One region of the Mangrovibacillus sp. Mu-81 genome, then DNA from elsewhere that is predicted to be linked to it. Evidence: riboswitches for the same ligand, from Rfam matches in the RefSeq annotation. Region 1 holds a riboswitch; each other region holds the start of a gene.
What was found. A riboswitch is a leader RNA that binds a small molecule or an ion and turns the genes downstream of it on or off. The one in region 1 is predicted to bind S-adenosylmethionine.

Region 2: another riboswitch for S-adenosylmethionine. It lies ahead of V6B33_RS19290 (Na+/H+ antiporter NhaC family protein); the one in region 1 lies ahead of V6B33_RS08215 (2,3-diketo-5-methylthiopentyl-1-phosphate enolase).
Region 3: another riboswitch for S-adenosylmethionine. It lies ahead of metK (methionine adenosyltransferase); the one in region 1 lies ahead of V6B33_RS08215 (2,3-diketo-5-methylthiopentyl-1-phosphate enolase).
Region 4: another riboswitch for S-adenosylmethionine. It lies ahead of V6B33_RS05155 (methionine ABC transporter ATP-binding protein); the one in region 1 lies ahead of V6B33_RS08215 (2,3-diketo-5-methylthiopentyl-1-phosphate enolase).

The regions. Positions count from the first base shown of each region.
Region 1 covers NZ_JBAJHU010000003.1:214,294-219,793, forward strand. Annotated here, with positions in the region: gene V6B33_RS08205 (carbon-nitrogen family hydrolase) at 1-750, opposite strand, end outside; gene V6B33_RS08210 (pyridoxal phosphate-dependent aminotransferase) at 870-2,048, shown strand; SAM riboswitch class I at 2,109-2,215, shown strand; gene V6B33_RS08215 (2,3-diketo-5-methylthiopentyl-1-phosphate enolase) at 2,303-3,517, shown strand; gene V6B33_RS08220 (methylthioribulose 1-phosphate dehydratase) at 3,611-4,240, shown strand; gene V6B33_RS08225 (1,2-dihydroxy-3-keto-5-methylthiopentene dioxygenase) at 4,258-4,770, shown strand; gene V6B33_RS08230 (GNAT family N-acetyltransferase) at 4,968-5,489, shown strand.
Region 2 covers NZ_JBAJHU010000013.1:45,401-50,900, reverse strand. Annotated here, with positions in the region: gene V6B33_RS19300 (helix-hairpin-helix domain-containing protein) at 7-471, shown strand; gene V6B33_RS19295 ((S)-benzoin forming benzil reductase) at 598-1,353, shown strand; gene V6B33_RS19290 (Na+/H+ antiporter NhaC family protein) at 1,416-2,732, opposite strand; SAM riboswitch class I at 2,955-3,060, opposite strand; gene V6B33_RS19285 (MFS transporter) at 3,342-4,514, shown strand; gene V6B33_RS19280 (DUF2187 family protein) at 5,482-5,500, shown strand, end outside.
Region 3 covers NZ_JBAJHU010000014.1:34,189-39,688, reverse strand. Annotated here, with positions in the region: gene V6B33_RS19590 (lmo0937 family membrane protein) at 1-109, shown strand, start outside; gene pckA (phosphoenolpyruvate carboxykinase (ATP)) at 257-1,846, opposite strand; SAM riboswitch class I at 2,205-2,348, shown strand; gene metK (methionine adenosyltransferase) at 2,579-3,778, shown strand; gene V6B33_RS19575 (gamma carbonic anhydrase) at 4,041-4,556, opposite strand; gene V6B33_RS19570 (alpha/beta hydrolase) at 4,641-5,444, shown strand; gene V6B33_RS19565 (tetraprenyl-beta-curcumene synthase family protein) at 5,459-5,500, shown strand, end outside.
Region 4 covers NZ_JBAJHU010000002.1:295,537-301,036, reverse strand. Annotated here, with positions in the region: gene V6B33_RS05165 (DUF1659 domain-containing protein) at 146-364, shown strand; gene V6B33_RS05160 (DUF2922 domain-containing protein) at 403-621, shown strand; SAM riboswitch class I at 1,567-1,672, shown strand; gene V6B33_RS05155 (methionine ABC transporter ATP-binding protein) at 1,777-2,790, shown strand; gene V6B33_RS05150 (methionine ABC transporter permease) at 2,780-3,445, shown strand; gene V6B33_RS05145 (MetQ/NlpA family ABC transporter substrate-binding protein) at 3,467-4,282, shown strand; gene V6B33_RS05140 (5'-nucleotidase C-terminal domain-containing protein) at 5,002-5,500, shown strand, end outside.

The sequences.
Region 1 (5,500 bases):
GGGTATTTTCTTTCTTACTTCTTCCACCTCATCTAAATCAATCTCTGCAGTGATCAAATCTTCATCAAGATCTCCCTCAGCAATGACGTCCCCCCATGGGCTTATGATCATCGAATGGCCGCCAAATTCATTTTTCGGATCATTGCCTGCACGGTTGCAGGCGATGACAAAACACTGATTTTCAATGGCCCTGGCCAATAAAAGTGTTCTCCAGTGGGAAATTCTTACTGCGGGCCATTGTGCCACTACAAAAACCACTTTTGCGCCGTCGATGACATGCTTTCTGAACCATTCAGGAAAGCGGATGTCATAACAGATCATGCCAGCCATCTGAGTATCCATGAGCTTGAACAAACCATCTTCCTTACCCGGAATCAAGTAATGATGTTCATCCATGAGTTTAAATAAATGCAGTTTTGTATATTCTTTGACGATACTGCCATTTTTGTCAGCCACAAGTAGATTATTCCCTATCCCTTCACTCGTTTTACTTGCAATGGAACCCCCAACGATATGAATGGAATGGCGGGAAGCAAGGTCTGTCAGGAAAGCGGTACTGTCCCGTGCATCTTCATCTGCAATTTCTTCGATTCTGGTCAAATCATAGCCTGTAGTCCATAGCTCTGGGAAAACGACAATATCACAACCGGCTTCGCTTGCTTTATTCACCCAATGACGAACCCGTTTTTTGTTCTCGTCAGGATCTCCGAATGCAATATCTATTTGTGCAATACCAATTTTTTTAATCAAATGAACACCTCTTCTGACAGAAATATGAATTTTCGCTTTACAATCATTACTTTACGTTATATCATTTGTGACTAGAATTTGAAAGTAAAAAATTTTCAAAAAATGTAGTGGGTGATATGATGAAAACCTTTAAACAAGCAGAAAGAGTCCAAACACTGCCGAAGCAGTTTTTTGCATCGTTGACGGAAAAAGTTCAAAAAGTGGTAAATGAAGGGCATGACGTCATAAATTTGGGGCAGGGAAATCCGGATCAGCCTACCCCGCCGCATATTGTAGAGGCGATGAGGGAAGCAGTGAAATCACCAGGAAACCATAAATATTCTCCATTCAGGGGCCTTGCAACCTTTAAGGAAGCCGCAGCTGAATTTTATAAACGGGAGTATGGCGTGGATATTAACCCGGCAGATGAAGTGGCTGTATTATTCGGGGGGAAGGCAGGTCTTGTGGAAATCCCACAAGTGCTTTTGAATTCAGGGGATACCGTATTGGTACCGGATCCGGGATATCCGGATTACTTATCAGGAGTGTCGCTTTCGGGGGCGAGGATGGCGAAGATGCCGCTGAAGGAAGAGAACCATTTCCTGCCGGATTATGGAACGATTCCAGAAGAAGATTTACAGAAGGCAAAACTCATGTTCTTGAACTACCCGAATAATCCTACGGGGGCTGTTGCTACACCTGCATTCTTCAGGGATACGGTATCGCTTGCAAGCAAACATGATATCTGTGTCGTACATGATTTTGCATATGGAGCGATTGGGTTCGAAGGTCAAAAGCCAGTCAGTTTCCTTGAAACGGATGGAGCAAAGGATGTAGGCATTGAAATATACACATTGTCCAAAACCTATAATATGGCAGGGTGGAGAGTGGGGTTTGCTGTTGGAAACAAAAGTGTGATCGAAGCCCTTAATATTCTCCAGGATCATTTGTATGTAAGTTTATTCGGTGCCATTCAGGAAGCTGCGGAGACTGCATTACTCGGTCCGCAAAAGTGCGTGGATGAATTGGTTGCGACATATGAAAAAAGAAGAAAAACATTGATAGACGGTCTGCAAAGGATTGGCTGGGATGTTTCTGCACCTGCTGGCTCATTCTTTGCATGGCTAAAAGTTCCAGCTGGTTTTTCATCAGTTGAATTTGCAGACTTATTGCTTAATGAGATCAAAGTTGCAGTAGCACCTGGCGTAGGATTTGGTGAGCATGGGGAGGGCTATGTACGTGTGGGGTTATTGACCAGTTTAGAGAGACTAGAAGAAGTCGTGAAACGAATTGAAAATTTGAAATTATTCGATAAATAGATTGACAGAACTGAAAAATGATGACATAATCCAACTGAAATTACATTCATATTTAAGAAATTCTTATCAAGAGCAGGCGGAGGGACCAGCCCTATGAAGCCCGGCAACCGACTTAATTTAAGCACGGTGCTAATTCTTGCAGCATGGTAAATGCTGACAGATAAGATAGAGTGATAGCCAACCTCTTCTTATCGAAGGGGTTTTTTGTATTTTTATTGATTTTCTAACTTTATACCAGCCAGGAGGTATCTCAAGTGGGAGAAGTAATTGCTACATACGAAATAACAGGGAAGAGTCGATCATTTCAAGAAAAAGCGGAAGGGATTGCTCTCGGACTGACAGTCGGTTCATGGACCGATCTTCCATTACTTGAAAAGGACCAATTAAGAAAATACAAGGGAACAGTTGTGGCAGTGAAAGAAAAAGAGGGTGAGATTCCTGCGGCAGAAATTCAAATAGCGTACCCATCAGGGAATTATTCGAATGATATACCTGCGATCTTGACAACCGTGTTCGGCAAACTATCGCTTGACGGCCAGGTTAAGTTAAGAAATATTCATTTTTCCAATGATTTGAAAAAAGGTTATCCGGGACCTCGATTTGGTATTGAAGGAATTAGAGAACTTGTGAAAGTTTCTAACAGACCACTTGTAATGAGCATTTTCAAAGGAGTAATCGGGAGGGACAAGGATTATCTTAAGAACCAGTTGAGGGCCCAGGCACTAGGGGGGATAGACCTGGTAAAAGATGATGAAATTCTTTTTGACAATGAACTGACACCTTTTGAAGAAAGAGTCAGGCAGGGTAAAAACGTTCTGAAGGAGGTAAATGAAGTAACTGGAAAGAGGACCCTTTATGCCGTTAATCTGAGTGGAAGAACGTCAGGCTTAAGGGAAAAAGCGAGAAAGGCAAGAGAGCTTGGAGCAGATGCATTGTTATTCAATGTGTTTTCTTACGGTCTGGATGTTCTTCAGGAACTGCGTGAAGATAATGAAATCGGACTGCCGATCATGGCTCATCCTTCTTTTGCAGGAGCTGCAGCGGCCTCACCTCAATACGGTGTTGATTATTCTTTATGGCTTGGAAAGCTATTAAGAATGACCGGTGCTGATTTCTCCTTATTCCCTTCGCCTTACGGCAGTGTGGCATTAGAAAAAAGACAAGTACTGTCCATCAGCAAAGAGCTGACGAACTCTGATCTGTTTAAAAGGACTTTTCCTGTTCCTTCAGCAGGCATCCATCCCGCACTGGTTCCTCAATTGATTGAAGACTTCGGGAGAGATTGTGTCATCAATGCCGGAGGAGGTGTGCACGGGCATCCCGATGGTGCTTCAGCCGGAGGATCAGCCTTTCTGCAGGCTATCGATGCGGTACTGAAAGGAATTCCCCTCACAGATGCTGCAACAAGACATACCGACCTGGATAAAGCGTTGAGGCTTTGGGGAGGGGAGATTAGTGCCCGTGGATAAACCTGATGTATACTTTTGTGCTATACCGATCCATTTAAACATTATTAACGCATTCAACGATTGTAGATTAGTTCCGGAGAAGGAGGCAGCTGCATGAAATGCGAGCAATCAATATGGGAAGATCTTGCCGGGGTAAAAGAAGAACTTGCCGCACGTGACTGGTTCATGGGGACGAGTGGAAATCTTGCTATCAGAGTCAGTTCTTCCCCGATCACGTTTCTGGTAACGGCAAGCGGTAAAGATAAGCGAAAGAAATCGGATGAAGACTTTCTGCTGGTGGATGGAATGGGTGAACCGGTGGAAAAAACGAAAGTACGTCCCTCGGCCGAAACCATGCTGCACAGCAGAATCTTTCTGAACAGCGGGGCTGGGTGCAGTCTTCATGTACATACTGTGCCAAATAATGTAGTGAGTGAGTTGTATGGGGACGCCGGGGAGATTACATTCAGAAATCAGGAATTGATCAAAGCCTTTGATAAATGGGGAGAAGATGACGAATTAACGATTCCGATCATCTTCAATCATGCACACATCCCCGATCTGGCTGAGGAGTTTTCACAGCACGTCCGGGACGATAAAGGTGCAGTTTTGATACGAAATCATGGAATTACTGTATGGGGCAGGAACTCATTTGAAGCCAAAAAGCTTCTTGAAGCCTGCGAGTTTTTATTTCAATATCAACTGAAGATAGTATCTTTACAGAATCTGAATTTATATACGTGAAGAGGAGGATTTAAATAATGGCAACTATTAAGATCCAGGGTTCGGAGGGAATTGTGGAAAATCAAAATGAGGTAATTTCTTTTTTACATGAGCAAGGTGTAATCTATGAAAATTGGAATATAACAAAATTGGATCCCGGACTTGTGGAGCAATATGATTTAACAGAAGATGAGAAAAACACGATCATCGAATCGTTCAGAGAAGAAATAAAAGATATTTCAGAGAGAAGAGGGTATAAATCCTGGGATGTCATTTCATTATCCTCAAGTACTCCGAACCTGGAGGACCTGTTGAGAAATTTCCAGCAGGAGCACCATCATACCGATGATGAAGTCAGATTCATCGTAAGTGGTCATGGTGTATTCATCATTCAAGGGAGAGACGGAAACTTTTTTGAAGTCCACCTCAACCCGGGTGATTTAATTTCAGTACCGGAAAACATTCGCCACTATTTTACATTGAGTAATGATAAACAAGTGGTGGCAATCCGTATCTTTGTTACAAAAGATGGGTGGGTGCCGATCTATTGATAAGAAGAGGAGAAAAAGCCACAGGTCTTTTTCTCCTTTATTGTTGTATAATGTCGTTGCCCCGGTGCGACATGTGGTTTCAGGGCTTTCATATTCGGCAGAGAACATAGAATGGTGTTCATACTCAGATTGAATGCATAAAATAAGGTAATACCCTTTAGGTCGGTCCAACCATTCCCCTCGAAAGGTGTGAAGCGATGGAACTGATTCCCATCACAATCAGAAGCGAGTATTTTATTAAAATGCTCAATTTGTATCAAATCCTATATGGTGCAGACCCGTTGCAGATGCAAAAACAATTTAATCGCCATTTTCAATATCCGGATTTTGAAGGATATTTCGCCGTTATTGAACAAAGGCTGGCAGGATTTATTTACGGTTATTCTTCCAAAAAAGGCCAATACTATCATGAATTATTGTCAAAGCATTTACATGGGGATCCCAGCTGGATGGAAGACTGTATGGAACTGGCGGAATTAGGCGTCCACCCTAAATACAGGCGATGTGGTATCGCTAAGGAATTAGTGAAGACATTGCTTGAAAACAGAACGGAAACAAAAGCATTGCTGACCACGAGAAAGGACAATGAAGCTGCGGTTCACTTTTATAAAAAAATGGGATGGAAGGAACTAAGAGACGGATTCTACCCAAATGTCCCCCATGAATATATCATTTTCGGAAGGGGAATATCAGCTTATGATCTGAACGGGGACGTTTGACGATTTTTGTC
Region 2 (5,500 bases), on a different contig from region 1:
ATGGATATGAGTGGTACAAGACCGAAGCTGCCCTTGACAGACGAAGAGAGAAAATCATTGCGCCGGGAAAAGATTAAACTGAGCGACCTTTATGAGCTTACTCCTGAAGAATTGAGTGACAGATTGAATCTATCGTTCGAGAGAGCGCGTTATTTAGTCGGGATGGCCATTTTTCAGAGAATCCCCTCAATCGGTCCGAACATGGCCCATAATGTAGTGGAAGATCTTCAATACTATTCATATGAAGAGATTAAGAATGAAAAAGGGGAAGACCTCACCCTGACGCTCGAGAAGAAATACGGAGTGTGGATGGACCCTTGCGTGGAAGATTCCCTGAGGTGTGTTGTACACCATGCCCGTAACCCGGACAGCAGTAAGAACTGGTGGGACTTTACCGAAGAGAGAAAAGCATACAGAAACAAGCACGGCTACCCGTCTGACCGTCCGACAAAAGCGTGGGATGCGCGTTAAGTAAATATCAGTAACCAAGGAGCTTCCCTTACTCAACGATGAAGCTCTTTTGGATGAGAGGATCAAAAGTTTTTGTGATTCATTATGTCTCCTATATAATCAAAGAATAAGAAAGGAGAGGGTCACATGGATTATGCAATGATTACTGGAGCCACAAGGGGGCTTGGCGAGTCAATCGCGAAACGTTTCATTGAGAAAGGGATTTCACTCATCAATGTTTCTAGGTCGGATAATGCTTCGTTAAGAGAGCTTTGTGAAGAAAGAAGCGTATCCTATCAGTTCTTCCAATGCGACCTGTCTGATCCGCAGGAAACAGAGGAAATGATGAGGGAAGCGGGAAGTCATGTATTCAGCTTGAATGCAGACCGAATCTACCTCGTGCAAAACGCAGGGGTAGTGACGCCGATCAATCCTTCGGGGCAGGTGGATAACAGCGATCTCAAGAAGAGCGTCCATGTGAACCTGCTGTCGCCCATGATTGTGACGAATGAAATGCTGATGGCTTCGCAAGGATCCAGTAGTCAGCTGATCATGGTCAACGTCAGCTCAGGGGCAGGGAGCAGACCTGTTTACGGCTGGAGTACGTACTGTTCCACGAAAGCGGGAATCAATATGCTGACAGAAACCGTGAGCCTGGAGCTTTCAAAGAACGGGAGCCGGCATAAAGCCATTGCTTTCAGTCCAGGGGTAATGGATACCGATATGCAGGGTACAATCCGTTCCTCTTCGGAAGAATCATTTGCAGATGTAGAAAACTTTAAGAGATACAAAGAGCAGGGCATGCTGAGAGACACGGATACAGTCGCAGAGGTCCTGGTGAAGCTTGTAACCGAAACAGAAATCGAATCAGGCAAGCTTTATCATGTGAATGATTTATTGTAATTCTGTATTGACAATACAAAGAAAGAGACAAATCTCAATTAAATGAGATTTGTCTCTTCTTTTTACGAGCGTACTGTGCTCGGTTCGGCTGCTTTGGATCGTGTGAACTTCGGCAGTGCGAATCGGATCGCCACCAGACCGCATACTGCTGTCAGGATTGGATAGAAAGCATATGGAATAACGCTTACTGGTGATATTCCTGCCGTTTCTGCAACCAATAATGCCTGTGCTCCATAAGGGATCAGGCCTTGAACGGAGCAAGAGAATATATCCAGAATACTAGCAGACTTACGGGCGTCTACTCCATAATTGTCACCGATCTCTTTTGCCAGCGGACCTGCAATGATAATAGAAATCGTATTGTTCGCCGTGCAAAGATTCGTTGAACTGACAAGTCCTGCTGTTGCCAATTGTGCTCCCTGCGGTGATCTGATCCTGCGGGTGGCAAGATAAAGCAGCGCCTGGATGCCCCCGTTATAGCGGATAAGTTCAACCACGCCGCCGATCAGCACAGTCAGAATGACGATTTCCGCCATGCCGGTCATTCCATCGGCAATGCTTCCGAAATAACTGGCAGGTGTAAAGCTTCCATCAATAAATCCGATGATTCCGGAAAAGACAATTCCTCCAAATAAAACCACGAACACATTCAAACCTGCCAATGCACCGATGATGACTCCCAGGTAAGGAAGGATTTTCACCCAATTATAGGTCTGTGCGTCTACAGTTGAATGATTTCCTGCGGTTATAAAGAATAAGATCACCATCGTAAGAATCGCTGCAGGAAGAACAATAAAGAAATTCACCTTGAATTTATCTTTCATCTCCGTTTTCTGTGTACGCACGGCTGCTATCGTTGTATCAGAAATGAACGATAGATTGTCACCGAACATCGCTCCTCCGATGACAGTAGCCATCGCAATAGGCATGGCGATGTCAGTACCTGAACTGATCCCGACACCGATTGGGGCAAGTGCCGCGATCGTACCCATTGAAGTACCCATGGATAGTGAAACGAACGCTGCAATTAAAAATAATCCAACAATCAGTAGATTTTCTGGAAGTACAGATAGGGCAAGGTTCACCGTTGAATCAACGGCGCCCATTTTTTCTGCTACTCCCGAGAACGCACCGGCTAAAAGGAAGATGAAGACCATGATCATAATATCAGGGTGTCCTGCACCTTTAGCAAAGCGTTCCACTTTAGCATTCAGAGATTCCTTTCGATTCATGAGAAGCGCCGCAACAGCAGCGATAATAATGGAAACTAATACTGGGAAAGCGTAAAAATCTCCTGAAAGGATTCCCGCACCCAGAAAGAGTGAAACAAATATGAGTAATGGCAATAATGCCGACAGTTTACCTTTTTCTTCAAACATTCGAACAACTCCTTTTGACAATTGGCTTTCGTGATGAATTTTTATGGGATGGACATTTACCGGCAATACTACTTCAGGCGACGAATGTTGACGGCGGCCAGCAAGCCTGTCCTATCGGTACCAATTTCAACGACCTTTCATTATCCGGGCCGATAAAATAGTAACGATAAAAATAAAAAACCTCTTCAAATTAAGAAGAGGTTTCCAATATGAGAAACACTCTCCTTATCTTTCAAGCATCTCTGCTTGCTGGATGTGGCACAGCACTCGAATTGAGTCCGCTGCCGAGACATCACAGGGCCAGTCCCTCCGTCTCTCTGGATAAGAAGAATTATCCTATTCATTTGTGAAATTATACTTACATACTTTAAGACGTTTAAGAAAAAAAGTCAAACGGGAATTTGTTTTCCTTTTCTAAGGGACAGCGAAATCAGTGCATCCGTCATTGTTGAATGGGAATCTGGCAAGTTGATTACTATGGGATTTTTCCATCAAATCAGCCGTTCAACAGGTGAAAAGATGTATCCAGAAAAAGGAATGATTTTATTTACAATTACCTTGAATAGGACTAGTATTATAGGGATAAAAAAACATCTGGGGGATACGGAAGTGGAAAGAACGATACGAAATCAAGTTTTTACACTGCAAGGTTTTTACTTTTTAACCTTTTTTGGAGTGGGGAGTTTATATCCGCTGTTAAGTGTATATCTGAGTGAAAGTGTGGGATTGAATGGATACCAGATCGGGACAATCATGTCGATCGGGCCGATCATGATGATATTCTTTCAGCCGGTCTGGGGGATGGTAAGTGACGCGACCAACCGGCCTACACAGGTGCTGGCCTTTACTTCATTGGTTGCCGGCATATTTGCCCTCGGGTATCTTATAACCGATCTTTATTACGGACTGCTTCTGATTGCAATACTCGTTGCAGTTTTTCAGAGTGCGATTATCCCGGTTTCAGATAGTATCAGTCTGAAATATACGAGTAAAGTCCGTTACAATTATGGAAATATTCGTTTGTTTGGTTCATTGGGGTTCGGTGTTGCCGTGTATGTGATGGGAAGATTATCGGAAGGTTTCATAGGACCGACCATCATTTTCTACGCCTTCTTCATCTGTCTTGTGTTTTCAGCCGTACTGGCTTTCCGTTTCCCGAAGGAACGGGCTGCGGCAAAGCTTGATTTGAAAGCTGGGATGAAGGAACTATTCGCACTGAAGAAATTTTTGATCTTTTTGGCCGTCACGTTCATGGTGTTCGGTCCGAATCTCGCGAATAATACGTACTTCGGATTATTCGTTGAAGACTCCGGCGGAACATATGCCGGAATCGGTCTTGCATTCTTGATCGCCGTACTATCCGAAGTGCCTTTCATGAGAGTGGCAGGCAGCTGGATTGACCGCTTTGGTTTATTGACGGTAGCGGCTTTGGCAGGAGCTGCGTCCTTGATCCGCTGGCTGTTCTACTTCACGGAACCAAGTCTTTGGCTTGTGTACAGCTCAGCTGTCATGCAGGGTCTCGCAATCGGTCTATTCGTTCCGGCAGGACTGCGTTATATAAGGGAAATCACCCCAGCTCATATCACAGCTACAGCGGTCACCATTTATTCGGCAATCGGAAATGGTCTGGGAAACTGGTTCAGTACCTTTATCGGCGGGTTCATTCTCGAAACATTCTCCATCTATGCAGTCTATTTATTTTTTGCACTCCTCTCATTAATCGGCATTGTCCTTTGCTTTGTATTGATGAAAGAAGAGAAGAAAGAAGTTCTTGCCTATTAACTGCGTAAAAGCTGAATGAGAAATTTTTAAAGTGGTTCTGTTTTGAAGTACAAAACATGAATGACCAGTGCTTATCGTATAGTAATTCGCACCGGAATTAAAATGGAAAATGCTTGGAGACATATTAATATGCTCCAAGCATTTTTTCATCCTAAGATTCGCATTGGTTGGCGATTTCCAAATCTACAAGAATATCCAGAAAATAAGCTACTAAAATAAGGGAAGAAACTCCTCTTATTGAGGAAACAGCACGAAAAACAGAGTAAATAGAGGTGAAAATTTCCTCTAATTACTTCAAAAGCATGAAAATGGAACGTTCTTCTTTGCCTTAACGGGAAAAACTGCCCTTATATCCCTCGAACCTAACCCTATTCTGATGGATAACGGAAAAAACTTCCCTTATTTAAACAATCAAAGACGTTACTCACAATAAAGGATGAAAAAATCTGCCTCTTTTATCTGCCTCTAGAAATCAGCACCCACCTCCTGCTAGTTAAATAGCATCCGCAGCACACCAAGTGGGATAACAATTCGCATGTGAATTTTCATGCTACATAAATAAGCTTATGACCCTGTTAAAAGGGGTTCAAAGGGCAGATTTACTTATTTCAACCGCTATATATATCAACAAAAAGAAGCAGTCTAATTCAGTTGCGAATAGGACTGCTAATCGGTGTGCTAATTTAGTTTTTAAATTCGAGATCCGAAACCGTTAAGAAATTTTCAGGCAGTTTTTTGTTCAATATTTTAATACACAGCCAGCAGCGGGAAAACGAAATCTTGCACGGAAATCATTAGCGGTAGTAAAGGAAGATATTTTCTCAAAATAATTTTCCCATTAAAGGTTTGAATTTTCTCAAAAAGAGGTACAAAAAGAAATAAGTAAAACAAATCAATCAACAAACTGCCATAAAATAAATTATTTAAATGATAAAAATGCTAACTAATCGAAAAGGAGTTCGATCACATGGATAACAACTTTCTAT
Region 3 (5,500 bases), on a different contig from region 1:
GTTAGGGTTGATCTTTAAGATTGGCGGAGCCATCATCCATATATTATTGGTCGTTGCCCTGGTCGTGTTTTTATGGAATCTGATAACGGGCAGGAAGAAAGGCTTATAACCTGAGGGAAAAGAGGAGAAATCCTCTTTTTTATTTAGAAACAGGCCGGAAAGCAGGAAAATTGAATTTATCTCCTATTCCAAACAAAAAAACCGACCAGCCAGACACTTGGAAAGTGTTTGACTGATCAGTTGCGGTTGATCATCGTTATTTTACTGCCGGTCCGCCTTTGGCTTCGATTTCAGCTGGTACGTTTGTGAACTTCTTGAAGTTGTTGTTGAATTGGCGTGCAAGTTCGGCTGCCTTTACTTTGTACGCTTTTTCATTTGACCATGTTCTGATCGGAAGGAGGACTTCATCAGGTACTCCCGGTACATGGACTGGAATGTTCAGGCCGAAGATTTCGTCTGTTTCGGTTTCAACGTTTGTCAGTTCGCCTTCAAGTGCTGCCTGCACCATCGCGCGTGTGTAGGAGAGCTTCATGCGGCTGCCTGCACCATATTCTCCACCAGTCCAGCCGGTGTTGACGAGATACACTTCAGCATTGTGCTCATCGATTTTCTTTCCGAGCATTTCTGCGTAACGGGTCGCAGCAAGCGGAAGAAACGGAGAACCGAAGCATGTTGAGAAAGTTGCCTGCGGCGAAGTGATGCCGCGCTCGGTTCCTGCCAGTTTGGATGTATAGCCGCTAAGGAAGTGATACATTGCCTGCTCTTTCGTCAGCTTGCTGATCGGAGGCAATACCCCGAATGCATCCGCAGTCAGGAATACGATTGTATTTGGGTGTCCTGCGATGCTTGGCTCCACTATGTTATCCATTGCCTGCAGCGGGTAGGCAGCACGTGTATTTTCAGTCAATGTGTTATCCTCATAATCAGGAATGCGCGAGTCTTCATCGAGCACTACGTTTTCCAACACGGATCCGAAGCGGATGGCGTCATAGATTTGAGGTTCTTTCTCACGTGTCAGACCAATGCATTTCGCGTAGCATCCGCCTTCGATATTGAATACGCCGTTCGGGGACCAGCCGTGTTCGTCATCCCCGATCAGACGGCGGTTGGGGTCGGCTGATAAAGTCGTTTTCCCGGTACCGGAAAGGCCGAAGAATAACGCTACATCACCTTCACGCCCTACGTTTGCAGAACAGTGCATGGAAAGGATGTCGGATTCAGGAAGCATGTAATTCATGACAGAGAAAATGGATTTCTTCATTTCTCCTGCATATTCAGTCCCGCCAATCAGTACGACCCGCTTCTCGAATGAAACGATGATGAAAGTTTCAGAGTTGGTGCCGTCTACAGCTGGGTCTGCCTTAAAGTTAGGTGCTGAAACGATTGTGAACTCAGATTTATGTGAATTTAGCTCTTCCGCAGCCGGTCGGATGAACAGTTGATGGGCAAAGAGATTATGCCATGCAAATTCATTGATGACCTGGATTGGAAGTCTATGTTTTGGATCTGCACCGGCAAATCCGTTAAATACGAATACTTCTTCTTTTTCTTTTAAGTATTCAAGAACTTTATGATATAATTTATCGAATGATTCAGCGGAGATCGGCTGATTTACAGATCCCCAATCGATTTTATCTTTGGTTGAAGGCTCCTCGACAATGAACTTATCTTTAGGAGAGCGCCCTGTATATTTACCGGTTTCAGCTCTGACCGCACCTGAAGAAGTTAAAGCGCCTTCATTTCTATGAAGAACTTTTTCCACTAATTGTGAAACAGATAGTTGATTTTTGATGTTTTGACCGTTAAGTAATTCTGTTAACTCATTAGACATGCTCACTGAATTCATTAGAACCCTTCCTTTATATAAATTTAAATACCCCTTTATTGTTTCTTTTCAAAAATAGTATAACACAATCAATTTATTAGTCTATACTATTTAGATGTTTTTTATTATGTGACTTAAATTTGTAACAATTTTCTTAAAAAATATAACGGATTTCATCCTATCTAAGCAGTTTATGCTTATCCATGAAAATTTCTTCATACATTTACCCACGTTTCTTCCTTTCTTCTTATATAAATGTCACTCATGATCTGGTTCAATGGATTAAGAGATTATAGGGATGCCTGCTGTTAATCTTTTCTTATAAAAAAGTGTTTGACACCCTGTATTGTTAACGTTATTATTGTACCTTGAACGGATACTCTTATCCTGAGCTGGTGGAGGGAGCAGACCCTATGAAACCCAGCAACCTGCTAAATAGATTCTTGATCTTTCCGAATGGGGAAGGTCCCATGAAGCGAAGGTGCTAAACTGAGGCAAGGTGGATAACCTTGAACGATAAGAGAGAAAAGGCGCGGCTATGATGTGAAACCTTTCCTCTTTATGCTTTTCGAGAGGAAGGGTTTTTTCTGTTTTATAGTGGAGCACAAGTGATTAAATGTCATGTTTTTATATCATGGCGTTTTCCTTATAAAAAAACCATGTTTACTTCATACTACTTAGGGAAATGAGTACCGTATCTGTTTGAATGTTTTGTCGGTGAAGACCGGCAAATATGCTTAAGGAGGAACCTTAATGTCAACGAAACGTCGTCTGTTTACATCTGAGTCCGTAACGGAAGGACATCCAGATAAAATTTGTGATCAAATTTCCGATTCCATTCTTGATGCTATTCTCACGAATGATCCGAATGCCCGTGTAGCATGTGAAACATCTGTCACGACAGGTCTTGTACTTGTTGCAGGTGAAATCACTACAAATACGTATGTCGATATCCCAAAAATCGTTCGGGAAACAATCCGCGGAATCGGATATACCCGTGCGAAATATGGTTTCGATGCAGAAACATGTGCCGTACTTACATCGATCGATGAGCAGTCTGCTGATATCGCACTAGGTGTAGATCAAGCGCTTGAAGCACGCGAAGGACAAATGTCTGATGCTGAAATCGACGCAATCGGCGCCGGTGATCAGGGCCTGATGTTCGGATTTGCCTGCAATGAAACGAAAGAGCTTATGCCTCTTCCGATTTCACTGGCACACAAACTTTCACGCCAGCTGACCGAAGTACGTAAAGAAGAAGTTCTTCCTTACCTTCGTCCGGACGGTAAAACGCAGGTAACGGTTGAATATGATGAGAACGATAAGCCAGTCCGCATCGATACAATCGTTATCTCAACTCAACACCATCCGGAAGTTTCACTGGAGCAAATCCAGCGTAACCTGAAAGAATATGTCATCGAGCCGGTTGTTCCAAAAGAACTGATTGATGAAAAAACAAAGTACTTCATCAACCCGACTGGCCGTTTCGTTATTGGCGGACCTCAAGGGGATGCAGGACTTACTGGCCGTAAAATCATTGTTGACACGTACGGCGGTTATGCACGCCACGGCGGCGGTGCTTTCTCTGGTAAGGATGCAACGAAAGTTGACCGTTCAGCAGCTTATGCTGCTCGTTATGTAGCGAAAAATATCGTAGCAGCCGGACTCGCTGAAAAATGTGAAGTTCAATTGGCATATGCGATCGGTGTAGCACAACCGGTATCGATCTCAGTGGATACATTCGGAACAGGCAAAGTTTCTGAAGATGTATTGGTTGATGTCGTAAGCAGCAACTTTGACTTGCGCCCTGCAGGAATCATCAGAATGCTCGACCTTCGCCGTCCGATTTACAAGCAGACAGCTGCTTACGGACACTTTGGCCGCAACGATCTTGATCTTCCATGGGAGCGTACAAACAAAGCTGATGTATTGAAGGCTGAGGCTCTAAAGTAATAACAGGTATGAGAAAAACCAACACTTGAAATGGGTGTTGGTTTTTTTGAATTGATAAGAAAGAGTAAATTTAACTCGAGAATTGTCCAGCTCCAGGGCTTAGAGGCACATGTCATAAGCCAAACCGTCCGCGCCTTCCTGGCCGGTCCGTCTTATGCCACACGCCTCTGAGCAAAGCCCTTCCGCTTTTCTAATTAACGGAGTCATCCCGTAATTTAACACGAGTAATCAGCAGGTGGTTTGGGTATCACAAGTATAAGACTTAAAAGGGTTTGATGCTTTTATAATATTGACCTTTCTCGGCGTATTCCCTGGAAATCCGCTTCATTTCACTGATGTCATGATCGTTCAATTCACGCACCACTTTTGCCGGACGTCCAAAGGCAAGAGTATTTGGCGGGATGACCTTTCCTTGAGGAACCAGGCTGCCGGCACCGATGAAGGCACCTTCGCCGATTTCGGCATTATCGAGGATGATCGATCCCATCCCGATCAAGGCCTTTTTTCTGATTTTACAACTATGTAGAATGACTCCGTGGCCGACTGTTACTTCGTCTTCGAGGATCAGCGGATTATTGGGACTCTGGTGAAGAATGGAGTTGTCCTGAACATTTACTCTTCGTCCGATTCTGGTTGCTGCCACATCCCCTCTGATGACGGAATTGAACCAGATGCTGGATTCTTCCCCGATTTCGACGTCCCCGGAAATTGTTACATAATCGGCGATAAAAGCAGATTCAGCTATCGTTGGTTTATTATCTTTATATGGATAGAGCATTTTTCACTACCCCTTTCAATAATATTTACTATAATAATGGTAGCAGATACGAACAATTTGAGAAACATTTAAGGAGGATTTGCCATGTGGAAATGGGAAACAGATCAAGAGGCAAAGGCAGTCATCGTCATCATTCATGGAGCAATGGAGCATCATGGCCGATACGGCTGGCTCATTGAAATGTGGCGCTCATCAGGTTTCCATGTCATCATGGGTGACCTGCCGGGACAGGGGATGACGTCCAGGAGACAAAGAGGACATATCGATTCGTTTGACGAATATATAATCGAGGTAAAAGATTGGGTTCAGGCCGCCTATCAGTTTGAACTGCCTGTCTTCGTCCTTGGTCACAGCATGGGCGGCCTGATTACCGTTCGCATGCTGCAGGAATCTCATGTGAACATTGCCGGAGTCATTCTGTCATCTCCTTGTCTGGGGCTGGTGGATGGTCCTTCAAAACCGATCGAACTTCTTTCTTACGGATTGAATAAGATTGCCCCGATGGTCAAGTTCCCATCCGGCCTGACGGTTGAGATGGCGACCAGAAATGCAGATGTGAGGGAAATTGACAGCAACGATACGCTTTATATCACAAAGGTATCCGTGCGCTGGTACAGGGAGCTCGCACAAGCCATCAAGCTTGCCACGGTCAATTTAAATAAATTGCCCGATGTGCCGCTTCTCGTGCTGCAGGCCGGTGATGATAAAATCGTCGATAAAAAAGCGGTAAAGAAATGGTTCAATGAGCTCTCTTTATCGGAGATGCACTATAAAGAATGGCCGAAATGCTATCATGAGATTTATAATGAACCGGAACGGGAAGAGATCTTCGAATATTCCAAGATATTTATTGAAAGCCGCTTGAAAGCGCTGGGGTATATTATATAAATGAGGTGATAAGCTTGTCTGTACCTGCAAGTCCCTTTACATTAATGAGAAAAGTA
Region 4 (5,500 bases), on a different contig from region 1:
AATTGATGACAGGCACAAAACACAGATATCGTGCATGGCACCACACCCCACTCCAAAAATCTCTCCTATCCAAACATTTTTCCCTCCAAAGGTATCCTTTTCCTCCCCCAATCTCTATATAGAAGGTGAAGGGAGGTGAGGCACAATGGCAACGGCGGATTTGAAAGCAACGAAGCTGAGATTTGCGTTTAACGATGGGATGGATGAGAAAGGAAATCCGAAGTATAAGTACAAATCTTACAGTTACATCAAGGGTTCGGCTACAGCGGATGAAATGAACAGTGCGGCTCAGTCACTCGCAGGTCTTTCTGAGAAGAACCTGTTCAACGTGGAAAAGATCCAGAATTTCGATATCAACGCGTAATGATCGTTGAAATTTAATGGGAAGGAGGACTATTAATAATGGCAAAAGTACTTGAACTTCAATTTAGAACGGATACAGGGAAATCGGCGAAAATCAGCCTCAACGACCCGATTGACCCGATTGATACCATCCAGGTGAAAGCGGCAATGGACAACCTGATCGCAACCGGCGTATTCGGCAGCTCAAGCGGCACACTGGTTAGCGTAGAAGGAGCACGCGTGGTTGAACGTAATGTAACGGATTATGAAGTTTTATAATAGATGAAGTAAGAGGCTGGGACAAAAGTGTTTTAGTCTATGTAAAACCCGAACTGATTTGAATTCCAGGATTCAAGTATGTTCGGGTTTTTTAATTGTTTTATTCAACAGTTCATTTGTTTTCAGTCTGTCCCAGCGGTTGATTGGAGTGCAAGACGAGGACTCCTGCGGGAAAAGTGACTAATGTGAGACCTGTCCAGCTCCGGCGGCTAGAGGCTCGAGGTCATAAGTCAATCAAGCCAACAAGGCAAAAAGCGCCTTTCCGGCTTGCTCGTCTTATGCTTGTCGCCTCTGAGCAAGCCGCCTCCGCTTTTCTAATTGTCCAGCTCCTGGGCTTAGAGGCACATTTCATAAGGCGACTCGTCCAAGAAGGCAAGGAACACCTTCGTTGCCGATTCGCCTTATGCCACACGCCTCTGAGCAAAGCCCCTCCGCTTTTCTAACCCGCAAGAGCGAATGCGATGAGGAGGCTCACGGGTCACCCGCGGAAAGCGAAGTCTTGCACGGAAATCATTAGCGGTATCTAGAGTCAACACTGATAATGTTCGAATTAGTAGTTGTTTTTTTGTTTTGTCCCAGCCTCTTCAAATTTGTTCAGTTTGTTCAGACGGCTGTTTGACAAACAAATGACCCTCATGGGAACGGCCATGCAAATTTAATCAAACGTTTGTTTAAACCCGCCAACCCCTTGTCGCAAAAGGTTTCCAGACCTTAATCATACGTTTGTTTAAATTTTTTGGATTGAAAAAGCTAGACCCTATTTTCAACAGCAGATGTTACAAGGAACATACTTCAAATGCAGCCGCCACCCTTAAAAAACTTCTCCACTGACTCTAAAGCAAAGAAACCGCTTACACAAGCATCCGCCAAAATCTCTTGTTGACTTTCCATATCAAACCATATAATATCACCTATAAGATAAAAAATTCGAAAATTAAATACTTTCAATTATCAAGAGTGACCGAGGGATCAGGCCCTATGACGTCCGGCAACCTCCAATGTGGAACGGTGCCAATTCCTGCAGAATGAATTTCATTCTGAGAGATAAGTCGAGATACATGAGCGATGCTTCTTTCAGTAATTGAAAGGGGCATTTTTTATTTTTAAAAGTACTGCAGCTTGGTTTAATAGGTAGAAATAAAAGGGGTGGTCAATGTGATTGAAATCAAAAACCTTGTAAAAGAATACAAGACAAAAAAGCAGACGATACTCGGTGTGGATAACGTTTCTGTCACCATACAAAAAGGGGAAGTCTTCGGCATCGTCGGCTACAGCGGTGCAGGGAAAAGTTCTCTCATCCGTTGTCTGAACCTGCTGGAAAAACCGACATCGGGTGAAATCATCATCGACGGACAGGATTTGACGAAGCTTTCTTCCAGGGATCTCCGTCTTGCACGACAGAAGATCTCCATGATTTTTCAGCACTTCCACCTCATCAAAGCGAAAACGGTGTATGAGAATCTTGCGTTCGCATTAAAAGCTGCCAAGGTCCCAAAGGCAGAAATCGGGCCGAGGGTGAACGAACTTTTAGAAATGGTCGGGTTAAGCGATAAAGCCCAGGCCTATCCCGCCCAGCTGAGCGGCGGGCAAAAGCAGCGCGTCGGAATTGCGAGGGCGCTTGCGAACAAGCCATCCGTGCTGCTGTGCGATGAAGCGACTTCCGCACTGGACCCGAGCACGACGAAATCGATCCTTAAACTATTGAAAGACATCAACAAACAGCTTGGATTGACGATCGTCCTCATCACGCACGAAATGGAAGTGGTGAAAGAAATCTGCGACAGGATGGCTGTCATGCAGGATGGCAGAATCGTTGAAGAAGGGGCGGTATACGACCTCTTTGCCAACCCGGTACAGCCGCTGACAAAGCAGTTCATCGAAAACATCCTGCAGTTTGAATTGCCGCCGCACTTATTGAACAGTCGGACAGGGAAATTGATCAAGATCCAGTTCAAGGGCTCGATCGCTGAAGAAAGTGTGGTATCGGAAGTATTCCAGAAATACAAAGTACGCGGCAATATCCTGCATGGGAAAATAGAATACATCCAGGAAACCCCGCTTGGGATTTTTATCATGGAGCTGATCGGCGATGAAGCTGAAATACAGGCGGCGATCCGCTACATAACCGCCAAAACACAAAGCCTGGAGGTGCTGGACCGTGCTGCCTGAATCATTGATTACGATTTTACCAGAGTTGAATAAAGCATTCCTCGAAACCGTCTATATGGTCGGCATTTCACTGGCTATCGCAATTTTACTCGGGATGCCGCTCGGTGTTCTGCTTTTCGTGACAGACAAGGGGCTTTTTTTACAGAATGGGTTCGTTAAGAAGATCGTCGGTTTTGTGGTGAACATGGTCCGTTCGGTTCCATTCATCATTTTATTGGTTGCACTGCTGCCGCTTACGAAACTATTGACGGGCACGACAATTGGACCGACAGCCGCATCCGTTTCATTGTCAGTTGCGGGGATCCCGTTTTTTGCAAGAATGGTTGAAACAGCACTGCGTGAGATCGATAAAGGTGTTATCGAAGCATCGGTGTCGGTCGGGGCGAGTCCATGGATGATCATCAAGGACGTCCTGCTTCCGGAAGCGAAACCGGCAGTCATACAGGCGATCACGATTACAACGATCAGCCTTGTTGCTTATTCCGCCATGGCAGGAATCGTAGGGGGAGGCGGAGTCGGCGATCTCGCCATCCGTTTCGGCTACTACCGCTACGACAATACAGTGATGATTACCACGGTCGTCGTGTTGATCTGCCTGGTGCAGCTCATCCAGTACACAGGGGATATTTTTGCAAGATTAGTAGATAAAAGATAATCAATTTAGGGGGAAGATTTCATGAAAAAGTGGATTTTATTTTTAGCAGCAGTATTAATCGTCAGCTTACTTGCAGCCTGCGGAGGCGAAGAGGCAAGCTCGGGGGAAAAGAAAGAGATAACCATCGGGGCGACATCCGGTCCTTACAGTGATATGGTTACAAAAGCGATCAAACCGGGGCTGGAAGAGAAAGGCTACACGGTAGAGGTGAAGGAATTCAGTGACTATATCCAGCCTAACAATGCATTGGCACAGGGTGATCTTGATGCGAATCTGTTCCAGCATAAAATCTACATGGAAACATTCGCAGAACAGCACGGCATGGAGCTTTCGGAAGTCATCGTCGTCCCGACAGCACCGATGGGGATCTACTCGAATAAATTCGATTCTCTGGATACCATCAAAGAAGGCAGCGCCATCTCTATCCCGAACGACCCGACCAACGCAGCACGTGCATTCCAAATCTTAGAGGACGCAGAGCTGATCACGTTGAAAGAGGGGACCGACCCATTGACGGTTTCTGAAAAGGACATCGATAAAAACGTGAAGAACCTTCAATTCAAGCCGATCGAAGCGGCTCAGCTTCCAAGAGCGGTCGAAAGTGTCGACTTATCAGCAGTACCGGGCAACTACGCACTTGCGGCGAAAATGGACTTACTGGATGCATTGCAGCTTGAGAATATGCCGGACCAATACCGCAACCGAGTTGTCATGAACACGAAAGACGTCGACTCACAGATCGCGAAAGACATCAAGGCGGTGGTTGAAGCCGATGAGTTTGAGAAGACTATTGATGAAGAATTCAAAGGATTCGGGAAGCCGGAGTGGATGGAATAGAGTTAGTTAACAGCCTAATAGTGAGGGACGGGCATCCATTTGCCTGTCCTTCTTTTTTATTTTTTTGCTTGTTCCAGCAGTTGATTGAAGTGCAAGACGAAGATTCCTGCTGGAAAAGAGAGCCAGGTGAGACCTGTCCAGTACCGGCGGCTAGAGGCTCGAGACATTAGTCTCTGAGTGAGCAGCATCCACTTTTCTGATCCGCAGGTGTTTGTGACGAGAAGGCTCACCGGCTACCCGCGGAAAGCGAAGTCTTGAGCGGAGATCAACAGCGGTTCTAACAGAGTAAAAAGTATGATTAATCCAGATATTGTTCGAATTTAAAAGTAGAGTTATTAAGTTATATCCCAACCTCATTTAAACTAAGGTTGAATGCAGATTTACAATTTACACAAACTATTTAGGTCTAATTACCCTAGAAATATTACAATCATAAGTCAAAAGTTCTGATTTTGTAAAATAATTGAAAATATCTTAAAATTCGACGGAAAGATGCTATATTTAAAAGGAAGCTTAGTCAAAATTCTACATACTAAGCGGTTAATGGAAATAATTCGTGGAGGTGTTTTCATAGGATAAAGTAAATATCCGGGAAAGGTCCTTTTGGGGAAAAGGATGGGTTTTCGCGGAGAGAAGTGAAATCTTATGTAAGCGTTTGCATTTTGACTGTGCCAAATTTACTGTTAAACAAAGAAAGAGGAGGAACCAGTTTGAAAATCATGAAAAAGCAGTTGTTCATTTTGACAACGATTTTCGCCTTGCTTGCCGGGTATATCCTGCCTGTCGGCTCGATTGCATCTGCAAATGATACCTTAACGGTTCAGGAAGCAATTGAGAATAATGAGGGAACCGGAACAGTAAGTGGTTATATTGTTGGTCATACAAAGGCGACCGACAGTTATAATTTTGAAGCCCCTTTTGGCAATGACTATAACTTAGCTATTGCTGACAGCGTGGATGAAACAGACCCTGCTAAAATACTCCCAGTACAGATTCCGAGTGTATTCCGCCCGGCATTTGGTCTCCAGACTAATCCTGATATCATTGGTAAAAAAGTAACGATAACCGGAGACTTAACGGCATATTTTACTGTACCTGGTTTGAAAAATGCGACAGCCATGACCTTCGAAGGCGAGGAGCCTGAGGAACCGACTCCGTACGAAGGCATTGAAGGATTGAGTATCCATGACATCCAGGGTGAAAGTCATACATCCCCTT